3 regions of the Microbacterium plantarum genome follow, and region 2 is predicted to be linked to each of the others. Evidence: predicted binding sites of a transcription regulator. Region 2 holds the regulator's gene; each other region holds the start of a gene.
The links. Region 2 encodes LexA, which represses DNA repair genes until DNA is damaged. Its sites were predicted from a motif close to TCGAACANNTGTTCGA; they were not measured.

Region 1 (4,987 bases), 930 kb from region 2:
CCTTCGTCCTCCTCGCCGGTTGATCCGGCGCGCGTCGCGTCGACCCATGTCCGCGACGCGCTCTCCCGGTCCCGGGCGACGACTCCGTCGTTCCGGGATGATCCGCTCACGACCGTCTGCTCGCAGCCCGTTCCGGGCGCCGGCGCGACGGTGGTGCGCGAACGCGTACTCAGACAGGACCCTTTCCATGTTCGCCCTCACCGCGAAAGCCATCCGCTCCTCGTTCATCAACGTCTCGCTCCGCGAGCGCAATTCGCTCGTCGTCCCCGCCGACCTCGGGGACGTCGACTGGTCTACCCGTGACTACTACGGGTGGCGCGACCCCAAGACTCCGCTGCTCGGGTTCATCGTCGCCGAGGTCGACGGCGAGGCTGTCGGCCTGCAGCTGCGTCAGGCAGATCAGGCCACGCGCACCCGCCCGCAATGCTCGTGGTGCTGCGATGTCACCCTCCCCAACGAGGTCGTCTTCTTCGCCGCGAAGCGGGCGGGCAAGGCCGGTCGTGCCGGAAACACCGTCGGGACGCTCCTGTGCTCGGGGTTCGAGTGCTCGCGGAACGTCCGGCGCCTCGACCCGCCGCCCTACCTCGGGTTCGACGCGGCAGCGGCGCGCGATCGCCGCATCGCGACGCTGCGGGCCAACGTCGACGCGTTCTTCCGCGATCTGCGCGACGGCGCCTGAGCCGCCCCGCACCCGGCGTCCGGCTTCTCCTCAGCGAGGTGGGGCCGGGCGCCGGCTGTCTCGCTGATCAGGTCGTCGTCGAGGCGATGTCCGTGAGCAGCGCCTCGGCGGCCAGCGCGTCGAGCGACAGGCCGAGGCTCGCGGCGACGGCGGCGACGGTCGCGAACGACGGGGTCGCCAGCCGGCCGGTCTCGATCTTGCGCAGTGTCTCGGGTGATACGCCGGCGGCTGCGGCGACCTCCGTGATCGACCGGTCTCCCCGCGCTCGGCGGAGCTGGGCGCCCAGGCGACGGCCGCGCTCGACGGCTTCGGGCGTGAGCGCGCGACGAACCATCATGCGCTCATCGTAGCGGTATAGTTTGACCGGTATTTTTATACCGGAGGAGCGCACCATGATCGAGATCTTCACACCGCGCGAGGTCGATCGCGCCCGCGAGACGGGGGCCATCGTCGGCGGCATCCTCCGCGATATCCGCTCGCGGGTGCAGGTGGGTACGAACCTCCTCGAGATCGACGAGTGGACGCGCGAGCTCATCGCTGACAACGGGGCGACGTCGTGTTATGTCGACTACGCGCCGTCGTTCGGGCGGGGCCCCTTCGGGCACTACATCTGCACGGCGGTCAACGACGCCGTGCTGCACGGGATGCCGCACGACTACCGCCTCGCCGACGGGGACCTCCTCACGCTCGACCTCGCCGTCACGAAGGGCGGCCTTGCGGCCGACGCCGCGATCAGCTTCGTCGTCGGGAATCGGCGCCCGGAGGGAGCGGCAGCCCTCATCGACGCGACCGAACGCGCCCTCGCCGCCGGCATCGAGGTCGCACGCGCGGGCAACCGGGTGGGCGATATCTCGCGCGCGATCGGCAATGTGCTCTCCGGTGCCGGATACTCCATCAACACCGAGTTCGGCGGGCACAGCATCGGGTCGGTGATGCACGGCGACCTGCACATCCCCAATACCGGGCGGCCGGGGCGGGGCTACATCCTGCGGCCGGGGCTGCTCATCGCGATCGAGCCGTGGGTCATGGAAGACACGAATGTGCTCGTGACCGACGCGGACGGGTGGACGCTCCGCAGCTCGACCGGATGCCTCACCGCCCACACCGAGCACACGATCGCCATCACCGACGGAGCGGCCGAGATCCTCACCCTGCCGCGGTGACCTCCGTCGGCAGGACGCGGGCGCGGCGGCGGGTGACCCACACCGCTCCGAAGCCGACGGCGACGAAGCCGATCGCGATGACGACGACGTACGCCGCGACCGACCCCCATCCGCCAGGGCCGTTCGGATTCAGGAACGGGTAGGGGTACCAGTACGGCTCGCCCGTCGTGGGGTTCGTGACGAGCGGGCCTCGGACGAGCGTGTAGGCCACCCACAGCAGCGGGAACGCCACCACGACCCATACGACCTGCCAGCGAAGGGCGCGGCGCCGGGCGCCGATCAGCAGGTCGAGCACGAGGAAGATCGGGCCGATCAGGTGCAGCACCTCATTCGACCACGGCACCGGCTCGGCTCCCTGCGGGAGCGTGATCCCGCGCAGGAGTGCGTTGTAGACGACTCCGGTGATGACCATGTACGCCGTGGCGCAGGTGAGCGCGGCGGAGAGCCCGAGCGATGATTCCGGCCCGGCGCGGCCGATCAGTGCGCGGACGCCCGCCGTCGCGAGAACCACTGCTGCGATGACGTTCGAGAGGATCGTGAAGAAGCTGAAGAAGTTCGCGAACACGGTCGCGACGTCGCCGCCGGACTCGGCGGTTCGCGTCAGTGACACGGTCAGCTGGGTGATGACGGCGGCGAGGATGACGACGGCCATCGCCAGCCGCAGGAGCGACCACACCGTCGCCTGCCTCGAGCTCTGCACGTGGGCACACTATCGCTCGACTGCCGTACGTGAACGCATGTGGCGGCGGTCCGGGATGTCGCGTCCGGTCACGGATAGCGTCGCGATGCGGCATCAGCGGGCATGGATCGGCGCGTCGACGCGTTGGGTCCGACGGCGACCGCGGCGAAGGCAGCACGCGGCGCGCGAGAGGACGAACCCGATGACCATCACCACCCCTCCTGTTCTGGGCGGCTCCGACGTCCGCGATAACGCCGCATGGCATTCGCTGACCGGGGCGCACGCGCACCTCGCCATCGGCGACGACCTCGTCCGCCGGTATCCCGACGACGTGGCCGGCTTCGTGGGCGTGCGCACGTGGGAGGACCCCGCGGTGTGGGACTCGCTCACGACCGTGGTGGGTTCGGGCAATGAGTTCAGCATCAGTACGTCCGACCGTGCGGACGTTGGCGGTAGTGATGGTGCTGGGCCGGTGCTGCCTGAAGGGTGGGTGCGCACGTTCGGTGGCGCGGGAGTGCAGCTCGTCGAGACGGATCGCCTGCAGCCGCGACCGGACGACGAGGCGGTCGAGCTGGGGGAGGCGGATGTCGCCGACATGCTCGCGCTCGTCGAACGCAACCGGCCCGGTCCCTTCCGGCCGCGCACCTACCTGCTCGGCCGGTACATCGGCATCCGGCGCGACGGCCGGCTGATCGCGATGGCCGGGGAGCGGCTGCAGCCGGGCGAATGGACCGAGATCAGCGCCGTCGCGACCGACGAGGCGTACCGGCGGCAGGGGCTCGCGTCGCGGCTGGTGCTGGATGTCGCGTTCCACATCCAGCAGCGGGGTGGCCGAGCGATGATGCATGCGGCCGCGTCGAACGTGAACGCGATCGCCGGTTACGAGAAGCTGGGGTTCGAATTGCGGCAGCGGACGAACTTCACGGGCGTGCGCGTGCCCTGACCGGCGGTTCCCGGTCGGCGATTCCTCCCCAGTCGTGCGCTCTGACGAGTTTCGCGCTTCATATGTTTGTTCGACGTAAATGTCTGACCCCGCTGCCACAATGGGAACATGTCAGCGAACAGGGGTTGCGGCTCGGACGAGATCGAGGTCTCGCCGCACGGCCCCGCGATCGCGGCTTACGGCGAGGCGCTCGCGCTGGTGCATGACGCGGATGTCGCTTCGGTGCGGGCTCTGGCCGAGCTGGGCCGGTCCGCGTTGCGTGAGGCGCGCCGTGACGGAGTGCGTGGGATGGCCTCGGACATGGAGCTGCGGTCGGTCGCGGCTGAAGCTGCGGGGCTGGCCCGGCGGACCGACAGGCGCCTGCAGGCCGACATCGACCATGCGCTGACGATCGTCGACGATTACCCGACCGTCTTCTCGGCGTGGGAGGAGCGGCGGATCACCCGCGACCACGTCGACGCGGTCGTCACAGCGGGGACCGGGCTGCCCGATGAGGTGCGGGGCGAGTTCGAGGTCGCGGCGATCGCGGTGTGCGAGCGCGACATCGCCACCCGGGTGAAACCGGCCCTGCGTGCCCTCGCGGAGAAGCTGCACGAGCGCACGTTCACCGACCGGCACCGCGAAGCCGCCGCCGGGCGGTGCGTGCGGGTCGCGCACGGGACGGACGGGATGTCGGATGTCATCGCGACCGTCCCGACCGTGATCGCGGTGGGCATGCTCGACCGGCTCACGCAGATGGGACAGTCCGTCAAGGACGCCCGGACCGCGGGTGCGGGGGCGGATGCCGCCGGGGCGGGCGAGCCCGCCGATACGCGGACGATGGATCAGCTGCGCGCCGACATCCTCGGCGACCTGGTGCTCGGCGGGGCGCCCGTGGTCGACCCGACGTACGGGACGGACCGGGCCGGTGGGCTCGGGGCGATCCGGGCACGCGTGCAGGTGGCGGTCACCGCCGAGACGTTGATGGGGCGCGACGAGAACCCGGCCGAAGCCGTTGGGGCCGGGCTCGTCGATGCCGAAACTGTCCGCGAGCTCGCGGGGCAGGTGTCGGAGTGGGACCGGCTCTTCATCGACCCCGTCAGCCGTACTCCCGTCGAGATCGACACCTACCGGCCGACCGCATCGATGAAGAAGCTCCTGATGGCGCGGGATCAGCACTGCCGGTTCCCCGGATGCCGACGGGCCGCGATCCGCTGCGAACTGGATCACACGATCGATTACGCCCTCGGCGGGCACACCCACATCTTCAACCTCGCCCACCTCTGCCAACGACACCACTCCATGAAGCAGTTCACCAAGTGGGAGGTCAGGCAGGTCGGCGGCGGGGTCCTCGAATGGACCTCACCCCTGGGCAGGGTCTACCGCGAAGACGTCCCCATACCCGCCGTCTGCTTCACGATAGACACCGCGGACCCGCCACCGGATGCCGCACTCGGCGGACCACCGCCGGGACAATCGCCACCCTTCTGACTCCGGCTGCGCGCCCTCGATGGCGCGCCCGCGCACAGCCCGAGTCCCACGCT
Region 2 (4,987 bases):
ACGCCGGGAACCAGAAGACCGTCCGCATCGCGGATGAGACCACGATCGGACGTCAGTCGGGCGTCCGCACCCGCGGCGGAGAGGGCCTTGACGGCCGAGTGGATGTTGCCCGAGCCATAATCGAGGACGGCGACGAGCGGCGCGCGTCCGGTCGTGTCACCCTCGGTCATAGGGCGCCCTTCGTGCTGGGGATGCCGTGCACGAGCGGATCGAGCGCCTTGGCCTGCCGGAAGGCACGGGCGAAGGCCTTGTACTCCGCCTCGGCGATGTGGTGCGGGTCGCGTCCGCCGAGCACGCGGACGTGCATCGTCAGGCCCGCGTTGAACGCGATCGCCTCGAACGTGTGCCGCACGAGCGACCCCGTGAAGTGCCCGCCGATGAGGTGGTACTCGTATCCCTCGGGCTCTCCCGTGTGCACGAGGTAGGGACGCCCGGAGATGTCGACGACAGCCTGCGCGAGCGCCTCGTCGAGGGGCACGAGCGCATCGCCGTAGCGGGATATGCCCGACTTGTCGCCCAGCGCAGAGCGCAGCGCCTGCCCGAGCACGATCGCCACATCCTCGACCGTGTGGTGCGCGTCGATGTGCGTGTCGCCCGTCGCGCGTACAGTCAGGTCGGTGAGCGAGTGCTTCGCGAACGCCGTCAGCAGATGATCGAAGAACGGCACGGTCGTCTCGATCGTGCTGATCCCGGTCCCGTCGAGGTCGAGCTCGAGTTCGACACTCGACTCGCTCGTGGCACGACGGATGCTGGCCGTTCGGGGGCTGGTCATGCCTCCGAGTCTATCGACGCCAGTGCTTCGAGGAACGCGGTCGTCTCGTCTTCCGTACCGGCACTGACGCGCAGGCTGTGCGGGATGCCGACGTCGCGGACGAGGATGCCGCGATCGTAGAGCGCCTGCCAGGTGGCGCGCGGGTCGTCGACCCCGTCGAACAGGACGAAGTTCGTCCAGCTCTCGTAGGCGTGGTACCCGAGGGCATCGAGCGTCGCCGACATCCGATCGCGCTGCGCGACGATCTCGTCCACCATCCGGAGCATCGTCGACGAGTGCGACAGCGCGGCTGTCGCGGCCGCCTGCGTGAGGGCGCTGAGGTGGTACGGCAGGCGGACAAGACGCAGAGCGTCGATGAGGGTCGCGTCGGCGGCGAGATAGCCGACGCGCGCACCGGCGAAGGCGAACGCCTTGCTCATCGTGCGCGAGACGACCAGGCGCTCCCGCTCGCCGAGCAGCGTCAGCGCGGAGGGGCTCTCGCGCGGCGCGAACTCCTGATAGGCCTCGTCGACGATCACGATTCCGTCGGTGGCGTCGTACACCGCCTCGATGACGTCGAGACCGAGCGGCGTGCCGGTCGGGTTGTTGGGCGCGCAGAGGAAGACGACGTCGGGGCGTAGTTCGGAGACTTGTGCCGCGGCGGAGGCCGGGTCGAGCGTGAAGTCGGGGCCGCGCGTGCCCGCGACGTACTGCGCGCCGGTGGCTCGCGTCAGCAGCGGGTACATCGAGTACGTGGGGCCGAAGCCCATGGCGGTGCGCCCCGGGCCGCCGAAGGCCTGGAGCAGGTGCTGCAGCACCTCGTTCGATCCGTTCGCGGCCCAGATGCGATCGGGGGTGAGGCCGTGACCGAGGTACTCGGCGAAGGACTCGCGGAGGTGCGTGAACTCGCGGTCGGGATAGCGGTTGACGTCGCGCAGGGCACGGGCGACGGCATCCAGGATGTCGTCTGCGACCTCTTCGGGAACGGGATGCGTGTTCTCGTTGACGTTCAGCGCGACCGGAAGCGGCGCCTGCGGGGCGCCGTACGGGGTGAGGCCTCGCAGATCGTCTCTGAGGGGCAGATCATCCAGACTCGGGCTCATCCCACCCATGCTAGGCCGCGTCCGAGTCCGGCGTGGCCGCACCCCAGCTTCTGCGCCGAAGACGGCGGGCTTCAGCTCGCGGCGTCGTACTCGGCGGGGATGGCGAGTGTCTGGCCTGCCTCGAGCTGACCAGAGCCGAGGGCGTTCAGCCGGATGATGGCGTCGACGACGTCACGGGGGTCGGCGGCCGGCGCCACCTCTTCAGCGATCGACCAGAGCGATTCGCCCGACATGACGGTCACCGTCGTGAACGACCCCTCGGGCGCGCCCGCCTCGTTGGACGCGAGTGCTCCCCCGCCGGAGAGCACGGCAGCGGTGACGGCGACGACGGCGGGAAGCGCGGCGATCGCTGCGATGACGCGGCGTCCACGGCGCGTCAGGCGCAGACGGGTGCGGGGGGCCGGTGCGAAGCGGGCATCGATCGTGGTCATGACATCTCCTCGGGAGCGGTAGGAAGATTCGCTCCCGCCTCTCGGCCGGGAGAGACGGGTGCGAACTTCGGTTCCGAACGTATCTTCGATATTGTGTGGTGTCAACCACCCACCGAAATCGGAGACCGATCGAAGAGACACGCGGAGCGTTCCGTGATGTCGCTGTCGGATCGGGCTACCTTTTCGACAGCGAGAGCCCACCATGAACCTCCGACATCGGGTCGGGGACGGGGCGCGACGACAGGAGACCGGCGGTATGAGCGAGAAGCCGCAGACGCGACGACGCAAGAATCTGAGCGATAAGCAGCTCGCGATCCTCGAGGTGATCCAGCACGCGATCGCCCGCAACGGCTACCCGCCGAGCATGCGCGAGATCGGCGACGCCGTCGGCCTCAAGTCGCTGTCGAGCGTCACCCACCAGCTGAACCAGCTCGAGCTGAGCGGATACCTCCGCCGCGACCCCGGCAAGACCCGCGCGATGGAGGTCCTCATCGACCTCCCCGGCACGGCCGGCGAGAACCCCGCCGACGCCGCGCCCGCCCTCGGCGACGCCGCCCTCGTGCCGCTCGTGGGCCGCATCGCGGCGGGCGTCCCGATCACCGCCGACCAGCAGGTCGAGGAGATCTTCCCCCTGCCGCGTCAGCTCGTCGGCAAGGGCGAGCTGTTCATGCTCAAGGTCGTCGGCGACTCCATGATCGACGCCGCCATCTGCGACGGCGACTGGGTCGTCGTGCGGGCACAGGCGACCGCCGACAACGGCGAGATCGTCGCGGCCATGCTCGACGGCGAGGCCACCGTCAAGACGCTCCGTCAGCGCGACGGCCACACCTGGCTCCTCCCCCGCAACTCGGCGTTCGAGCCGATCCTCGGCGATGACGCCACCATCCTCGGCAAGGTCGTCGCCGTCCTCCGCACGGTCTGACCTCGCCGCACCGACGGAACTGCGGGAGGGGATGCCGCGACTCGGCGGCATCCCCTCCCGTCGTCCGGCACGACCCGGATCCGCTCGCGTAGCGTGACGGTATGTCGCAGCAGCAACTCCCGTACGGTTCTTGGCCCTCCCCCCTGACCGCCTCGTGGGCCAGCGCGTCCTCGTTGCGCCTCGACGGCGCGCGCTTTGTCGGGGATGAGATCTGGTGGGGCGAATCCCTTCCCGATGAGGCCGGTCGCGTCGCCGTCATGCGCCGCCGCCGCGACGATTCTGTGGAGGTCGTCCTCCCCGCGCCCGGGAACGCGCGATCGCGTGTGCACGAGTATGGCGGCGGCGCCTGGACGGCGTCCGACGACGGCGAGCTGTTCTTCGTCGACAAGTCGGACCAGCGCATTCGACGCCTCCGCCCGGGCGGCGAGCCCGAGGCGCTCACCCCAGAGGAGAGCGGCACCCACTACGGCGGTCTCCGCTGGCAGCACGGCGCGCTTCTCGCGGTGCGCGAGCGCGAGCGCCCGGGGCGCACTCCCGAACGACACATCGTGCGGATCGACGGCGCGAGCAGCGATGAGAACGCCGCGAGCGGCGACGAAGCGGGAGTGACGGAGCTCGCCGGGGGCAGCGACTTTGTGGCTCAGCCGGCACTGTCACCCGACGGATCACAGCTCGCGTGGGTGGCGTGGGATCACCCGGACATGCCCTGGGACCGCACCCGCATCCGTGTCATCGAGCTCGACGCCCCGGATCGTGTCCGCGAGGTGGCCGGCGGCAGCACGGCCGCGCTGCAGCCGGAATGGACATCCGACGGCCAGCTGTTGCTGCTCGACGAGCCGACGGGGCGCTGGAACCTCCATCGCGTCGACCCCGCGACCGGCGCGGCACCCGTCGCGGTCTCCCCCGCCGACGCCGACACGGGTGGTGGCCTGTGGGTCCTCGGCACCCGGTGGTACGCGCCGCTCGACGACGGCCGCGTCGTGGCCGTCCGCACGCACGGCTCGGACCAGCTCGTGATCGTCGACCGCGACGGCGGCGCGATCCCTCTCCCCTTCCCCGCCACCGCTCGACTGCAGATCGAGGACGTCCGCGGCAGCCGCGCCCTCGTGAGCGGCGCCATGCCCGGGGCGAGCGGGCTCTGGCTGGTCGATCTCGACAGCGGCGAGACGACAGCGGTGCGCGGCGGTACCCCCGATATCGACGAGGCATGGATCCCCCATGCCCGTCAGATCACCACCGAGGGTCCCCACGGCCCGGTGCACGCCTTCGCCTATCCGCCGACGAACCCCGATGTCACGGCGCCGACCGACGAGCTGCCGCCGTACCTCGTCTGGGTGCACGGCGGGCCGACGTCGCACGTGGGCGGCACCGCCGACGCCAAGGCGGCCTACTTCACCAGCCGAGGCATCGGTGTGCTCGACGTGAACTACGGCGGGTCGACCGGGTACGGCCGGTCGTACCGTGAACGGCTGAAGGGCCAGTGGGGCGTCGTCGACGTCGATGACGTCGCGGCGGCGGCACGCGGCCTCGCCGCCGACGGACTCGCCGATGCGTCACGGCTCGCGATCGAGGGCGGGTCGGCCGGTGGCTGGACCGTGTTGGCGGCGCTCGTCGGCACGGACGTGTTCGGCGCGGGCGTCTCGCGCTACGGCGTCGGCGATGCCCGCGCCCTCGCGGCCGAGACCCACGACTTCGAGGCGCGCTACCTCGACGGCCTGATCGGTCCCCTTCCCGAAGCGGAGCACGTGTACATCGAGCGCTCGCCGCTGAGCCACGCCGA
Region 3 (4,987 bases), 1.6 Mb from region 2:
CGCGCGATCACTCCGCCCGCGTCGTCGGGCGCCGACCGAAAGGCACCGAGTGACCGCCGTCACCCCCGCCCGCGACAGCGCCGCGCGCTATCGCATCGAACCGACCGTCCTGCAGGCTCTGCGCAGCCCTCGGCTGCTGACCCGCGAGGTGCTGGCGGGGCTCGTCGTCGCCCTCGCGCTCATCCCCGAGGCGATCGCGTTCTCGATCATCGCCGGAGTGGATCCCCGCGTGGGGCTCTTCTCATCGTTCATCATGGCTGTCGCGATCGCCTTCCTCGGCGGCCGCCCGGCGATGATCACGGCTGCGACGGGGGCGATCGCGCTCGTCATCGCGCCCGTCGTGCGCGAGTACGGCATGGACTACTTCATCGCCACCGTGCTTCTCGGGGGCGTGATCCAGATCGTGCTGGCGGTGCTCGGCGTCGCGAAGCTCATGCGGTTCATCCCGCGGTCGGTGATGGTGGGCTTCGTCAACGCGCTCGCGATCCTCATCTTCCTCGCGCAGATGCCGCAGCTCTTCGGTGACGGCATCCCGTGGCTCGTCTGGCCGCTCGTCGCCGCGGGGCTCATCATCCTCGTCGCGCTGCCGCGGCTGACGAAGGTGATCCCGGCCCCGCTCGTCACGATCGTGCTGCTCACGGCGGCGGTCGTGGCGTTCGGCTGGCAGGTGCCGACGGTCGGCGATCAGGGCGAGCTGCCCTCGAGCCTGCCCGAACTGTTCGTGCCCGACGTGCCGCTCACCCTCGAGACACTGCGCATCATCGCGCCGTACGCGCTCGCCATGGCGGTCGTGGGTCTGCTCGAATCGCTCATGACCGCCAAGCTCGTCGATGACATCACCGACACTCACTCGCGCAAGACGCGCGAGGCTCTCGGCCAGGGCGCAGCCAACATCCTGTCGGGCGCGTTCGGCGGCATGGGCGGGTGCGCCATGATCGGGCAGACCATGATCAACGTGAAGGCGTCGGGGGCGCGCACGCGCATTTCGACGTTCCTCGCCGGGGTCTTCCTGCTGATCCTCGTGCTCGCGCTCGGCGACGTCGTCGCGATCATTCCGATGGCGGCACTCGTGGCCGTCATGATCATGGTCACCGTGGCGACCTTCGACTGGCACAGCATCCGTCCGGCGACCCTCCGGCGGATGCCGAAGAGCGAGACGGCCGTCATGCTCATCACCGTCGTGGCGACGGTGTGGACCCACAACCTCGCGATCGGCGTCATCCTCGGAGTCATCGCCGCGATGGTGATGTTCGCTCGTCGCGTCGCCCATTTCGTCACCGTCACGCGAACCCTCGACGCCGTCGGTGACGAGCCGGTCGCCCGGTACGAGGTCGACGGCGAGCTCTTCTTCGCCTCGAGCAACGACCTCACCACGCAGTTCGCGTACGCCGACGATCCCGCCCGCGTCGTCATCGACATGACCCGCTCGCACGTCTGGGACGCCTCGACGGTGGCCGCGCTCGACGCCGTCGTGAACAAGTACGAGCGGCACGGCAAGACCGTCGCGATCGAGGGACTCAACGCGACCGCATCCGCTCTGCACGGCCGCCTGAGCGGCAACGTCGTCGGCGGGCACTGACCCGCGGCGGCGCGGTTGCGGGCGGTTCGGTCAGTACGCCGTGAACGACACGAAGGATGCCGGACCGAATCGTCCGGTGGTGGGGTCGAGGTAACGCAGCCCCAACGTCACCGGTCCGGCGGTCGGCACCGAGAACCGCGAGGTGTACCGGCCGTCGGCATCGAGCGCCATCGGCTGATCGCGCCACGGCACCGCCTCGCCCACGCGGGCACGTTGCGTCTGGAGATTCGGCTGTCCCGTCGCGGCCAGATCGAAACCCGCTGCGGTCGCGGGAGGCGGCGTGGTAGTGGGGCTCGGAGCGGGCGTGGGTCGCATACGCCTCGTACGAGAAGCCGTCGCAGACGATGGTCGCCGTGATGGCCTCACCGTGCGACTTGTCGGTGACGAGGATGAGGCGGGCGGGCGCCCCCTCGCGGCTGGTCGTGCCCGACGAGCACACGAAGCCGACGTCGCCGCGCTGCCATGACCGCTTGCGGGCGTTCGGGCAGCCCCATGCGGCCGTGAGAGTTGCGCCGTCGATCTCGATCCAGGACGGACGGATGGCTCCCGAGCGGCCTGCTGACCTCGTGCCCGCGTGCGACCGAGCGGCCACGCGTGGGAGCGGAACCTGATCGTGCCGACCCGGGTGGGCGGCTCGGCGGACGCGGGGGTGAGGCTGGTGGCGCGAGTGCGGGCGCGGTCGCGGTCGCGGCTGCGGGTGCGGGCTCCGGCGCGCGGTCGGTCGCGACGGAGGGAAGCGCGGGTCCGGGTGCCCGTTTCGGAGGGAGCCGGACGGGCGTTCGTCGCAGGGTGCATGTTGATGAGACGTTCGAGGCGACGGATCGTGACGCGGAAACCCGAAAAAAGTTGCGGGGGGAGCCTCGTCGGATGAGATTCGGACCGAGACTGATGGCCTGGCTCGGGGATGCTGGATTGTGGTTTCGTCGATTCCTCCCCAATCGGTCGAGCGGACCGCGTTCTCGCATCGAAGATAAGTTCGACCCGAATGTCGTAACCCGCTGCGACAATGGGAACATGACATCGAATAGCGGTCGCAGGCTCGGAGGCGAAGGCGCCTCGGGTGGGTCGTCGCACGCCGCGGCTTTCGCGGGGTTCGCTGAGGCCCTCGACCTCTTTCATGTCGGGGATGTCGCGCGAATGCGGGCGTTGGCGGAGCTGGGCAGGTCGGCTCTGCGTGAGGCGCGTCGCGACGGGGTACGAGGTATGGCGTCGGACATGGAGCTGCGTTCGGTGGCAGCCGAGGCGGCGGGGATGGCGCGACTCACCGACCGCAGGTTGCAGGGCGAGATCGACCACGCGATGACCGTCATCGACGACTACCCCGCGGTGTTCGACGCGTGGGTTGAGCGCCGGATCGAGCGCGGACACGTGGATGTGGTCGTGCGGGTCGGTGCCGGGGTGCCTGCGGAGGTGCGGGAGTCGTTCGCGGAGGCGGCGATCGCGGTGTGTGAGCGGGATGTGCCCTCCCGGGTGCGGGGAGCGTTGGATGCATTGGCGGCCCGGTTGCATACACAGAACTTCACGGAGCGGCACAAGGCCGCGGCGGCGGAGCGGTGCGTGCGGGTCTTCCACGGCACGGACGGGATGTCGAACCTCGTCGCCAACCTCCCGACGGTCATCGCCGCCGGGATGCTCGACCGACTCACCCAGATGGGACAGTCGGTGAAGGACGCCCGGGCGGAGAGTGATTCCGCAGACACGCGGACGATGGATCAGCTCCGCGCAGACATTCTGGGCGACCTCGTCCTCGGCGGGGCGCCGGTGGTGGACCCGACGTATGGGATCGATCGGGCCGGTGGGCTGGGGGCGATCCGGGCACGCGTGCAGGTCGCCGTCACCGCCGAGACGCTGATGGGGCGTGACGAGAACCCCGCCGAAGCGGTGGGCGCTGCGCTGATCGATGCCGATACGGCGCGCGAGCTCGCCGGGCAGGTCAGCGAGTGGGACCGGTTGTTCATCGACCCGGTCACCCGAACCCCGATGGAGATCGACACCTACCGACCCACGGCTTCGATGAAGAAGCTCCTGATGGCACGGGATCAGCACTGCCGATTCCCCGGATGCCGCCGGGCCGCGATCCGGTGCGAACTGGATCACACCATCGACTACGCCCTGGGTGGGCACACCCACATCTTCAACCTCGCCCACCTCTGCCAACGACACCACTCCATGAAGCAGTTCACGAAATGGGAAGTCCGACAGCTCGGCGGAGGCGTTCTCGAATGGACCTCACCCCTCGGCCGGGTCTACCGCGAAGACGTTCCCATACCGGCGGTGTGCTTCACGATCGACACCGCGGATCCGCCACCGGATGCCGCACCCGGCGGACCGCCGCCGGACGAACCGCCACCGTTCTGAGCCTGCCCCCGGACTCCGCGCACGAATGTTGGGAAGTCGCGTCACGATTCGGGCTTCGGGCATCCCCTCCATGAGCGCATCGCGTGTGCTCGGGCTCGACTCGCTGGGGTCGCTGTTCGCTGCGGTGGCCGAGACCTACGCGGTGGCCGGACGTCCGCGTGACGCTGGGCTGTACTCCTCGAGGCCCTCGCCGTCGCCGACACCCTGCTGGGAGCCGGAACTCTCGACGCGACCGTACGCGCAGCATGCCGCAGCCACGGCGGAAGCGATCGCGCTCGTCCTCCGCGGCGACCCCGCCGAGGCGACCCTCGCGCAAGGATCGGCTCGGCGTCCGCCTGGCTCATCACGCCGGCGACGTCATCGCGCCATTCATCAGCGTGCCGCGAGAGCAGCTGGCCCCGCTACGAGAACGCCTCCGCGAGCGCCGTCCCGACCTCGCCGCCGCGGTTGCCGACGCGACGGAGGAATTTTACCGGCGGGAACCACGCGCGTCACAGGCGCTGCCTGCCCTGACACCCCGCGAGCGATCCGTCGCCTCGGTGATGCGAGGCGGCAAGACCTATGGCGAGATCGCCGGGGAGTTCACGGTCTCCATCAACACGATCAAGTCGCAGATGCGGTCGCTGTTCGCCAAGCTCGGCGTATCGACGCGCGATGAGGCCGTCGTCGTGCTCGAGCGTCACGGCTTCTATCTGTGAGCGGATGATACGCCCCGGCCCCGCGTTGCCCGCAGCCGCCTAGGCTGTGCCGGTGGGCAGATTCTTCTACGACAACGCGGCCAACTTCGTCGAGATCGACGACCGTGCGCTCGCGCATCTCCGGCTGGTCCTGATGACGAAGCTGCGGCGCGGCGAACCGCTGATGTTCGAGACGACCTCGCCGCACGGCACGAGCCGTCGCGATTTCTGGCTGCACCCCACGATCTCGGTCCAGTTCCAGTTCGCCGGCAGCCGCCAGCCGCAGATCAACCCGAAATGGATCGACGCCCTCATGGAATCGGCCAACAGCGCCGACGGTCTGCGGATGGTGCCCGAGCCCCAGAGCTGACGT

Region 1: the regulator LexA is predicted to act here: its motif matches at 3,523-3,538, upstream of VC184_RS00535 (HNH endonuclease signature motif containing protein).
Region 3: the regulator LexA is predicted to act here: its motif matches at 2,544-2,559, upstream of VC184_RS13425 (HNH endonuclease signature motif containing protein).

The regions. Positions count from the first base shown of each region.
Region 1 is NZ_CP141117.1:97,758-102,744, forward strand. Features, by position in the region: gene VC184_RS00510 (FBP domain-containing protein) at 188-679, shown strand; gene VC184_RS00515 (helix-turn-helix transcriptional regulator) at 747-1,013, opposite strand; gene map (type I methionyl aminopeptidase) at 1,072-1,842, shown strand; gene VC184_RS00525 (Pr6Pr family membrane protein) at 1,826-2,542, opposite strand; gene VC184_RS00530 (GNAT family N-acetyltransferase) at 2,724-3,464, shown strand; gene VC184_RS00535 (HNH endonuclease signature motif containing protein) at 3,573-4,934, shown strand.
Region 2 is NZ_CP141117.1:1,028,546-1,033,532, reverse strand. Features, by position in the region: gene hisH (imidazole glycerol phosphate synthase subunit HisH) at 1-170, opposite strand, end outside; gene hisB (imidazoleglycerol-phosphate dehydratase HisB) at 167-772, opposite strand; gene VC184_RS04875 (histidinol-phosphate transaminase) at 769-1,854, opposite strand; gene VC184_RS04870 (LysM peptidoglycan-binding domain-containing protein) at 1,926-2,285, opposite strand; gene lexA (transcriptional repressor LexA) at 2,542-3,207, shown strand; gene VC184_RS04860 (prolyl oligopeptidase family serine peptidase) at 3,309-4,987, shown strand, end outside.
Region 3 is NZ_CP141117.1:2,772,266-2,777,252, reverse strand. Features, by position in the region: gene VC184_RS13435 (SulP family inorganic anion transporter) at 50-1,579, shown strand; gene VC184_RS13430 (hypothetical protein) at 1,610-1,783, opposite strand; gene VC184_RS13425 (HNH endonuclease signature motif containing protein) at 2,594-3,937, shown strand; gene VC184_RS13420 (helix-turn-helix transcriptional regulator) at 4,183-4,635, shown strand; gene VC184_RS13415 (DUF7882 family protein) at 4,688-4,984, shown strand.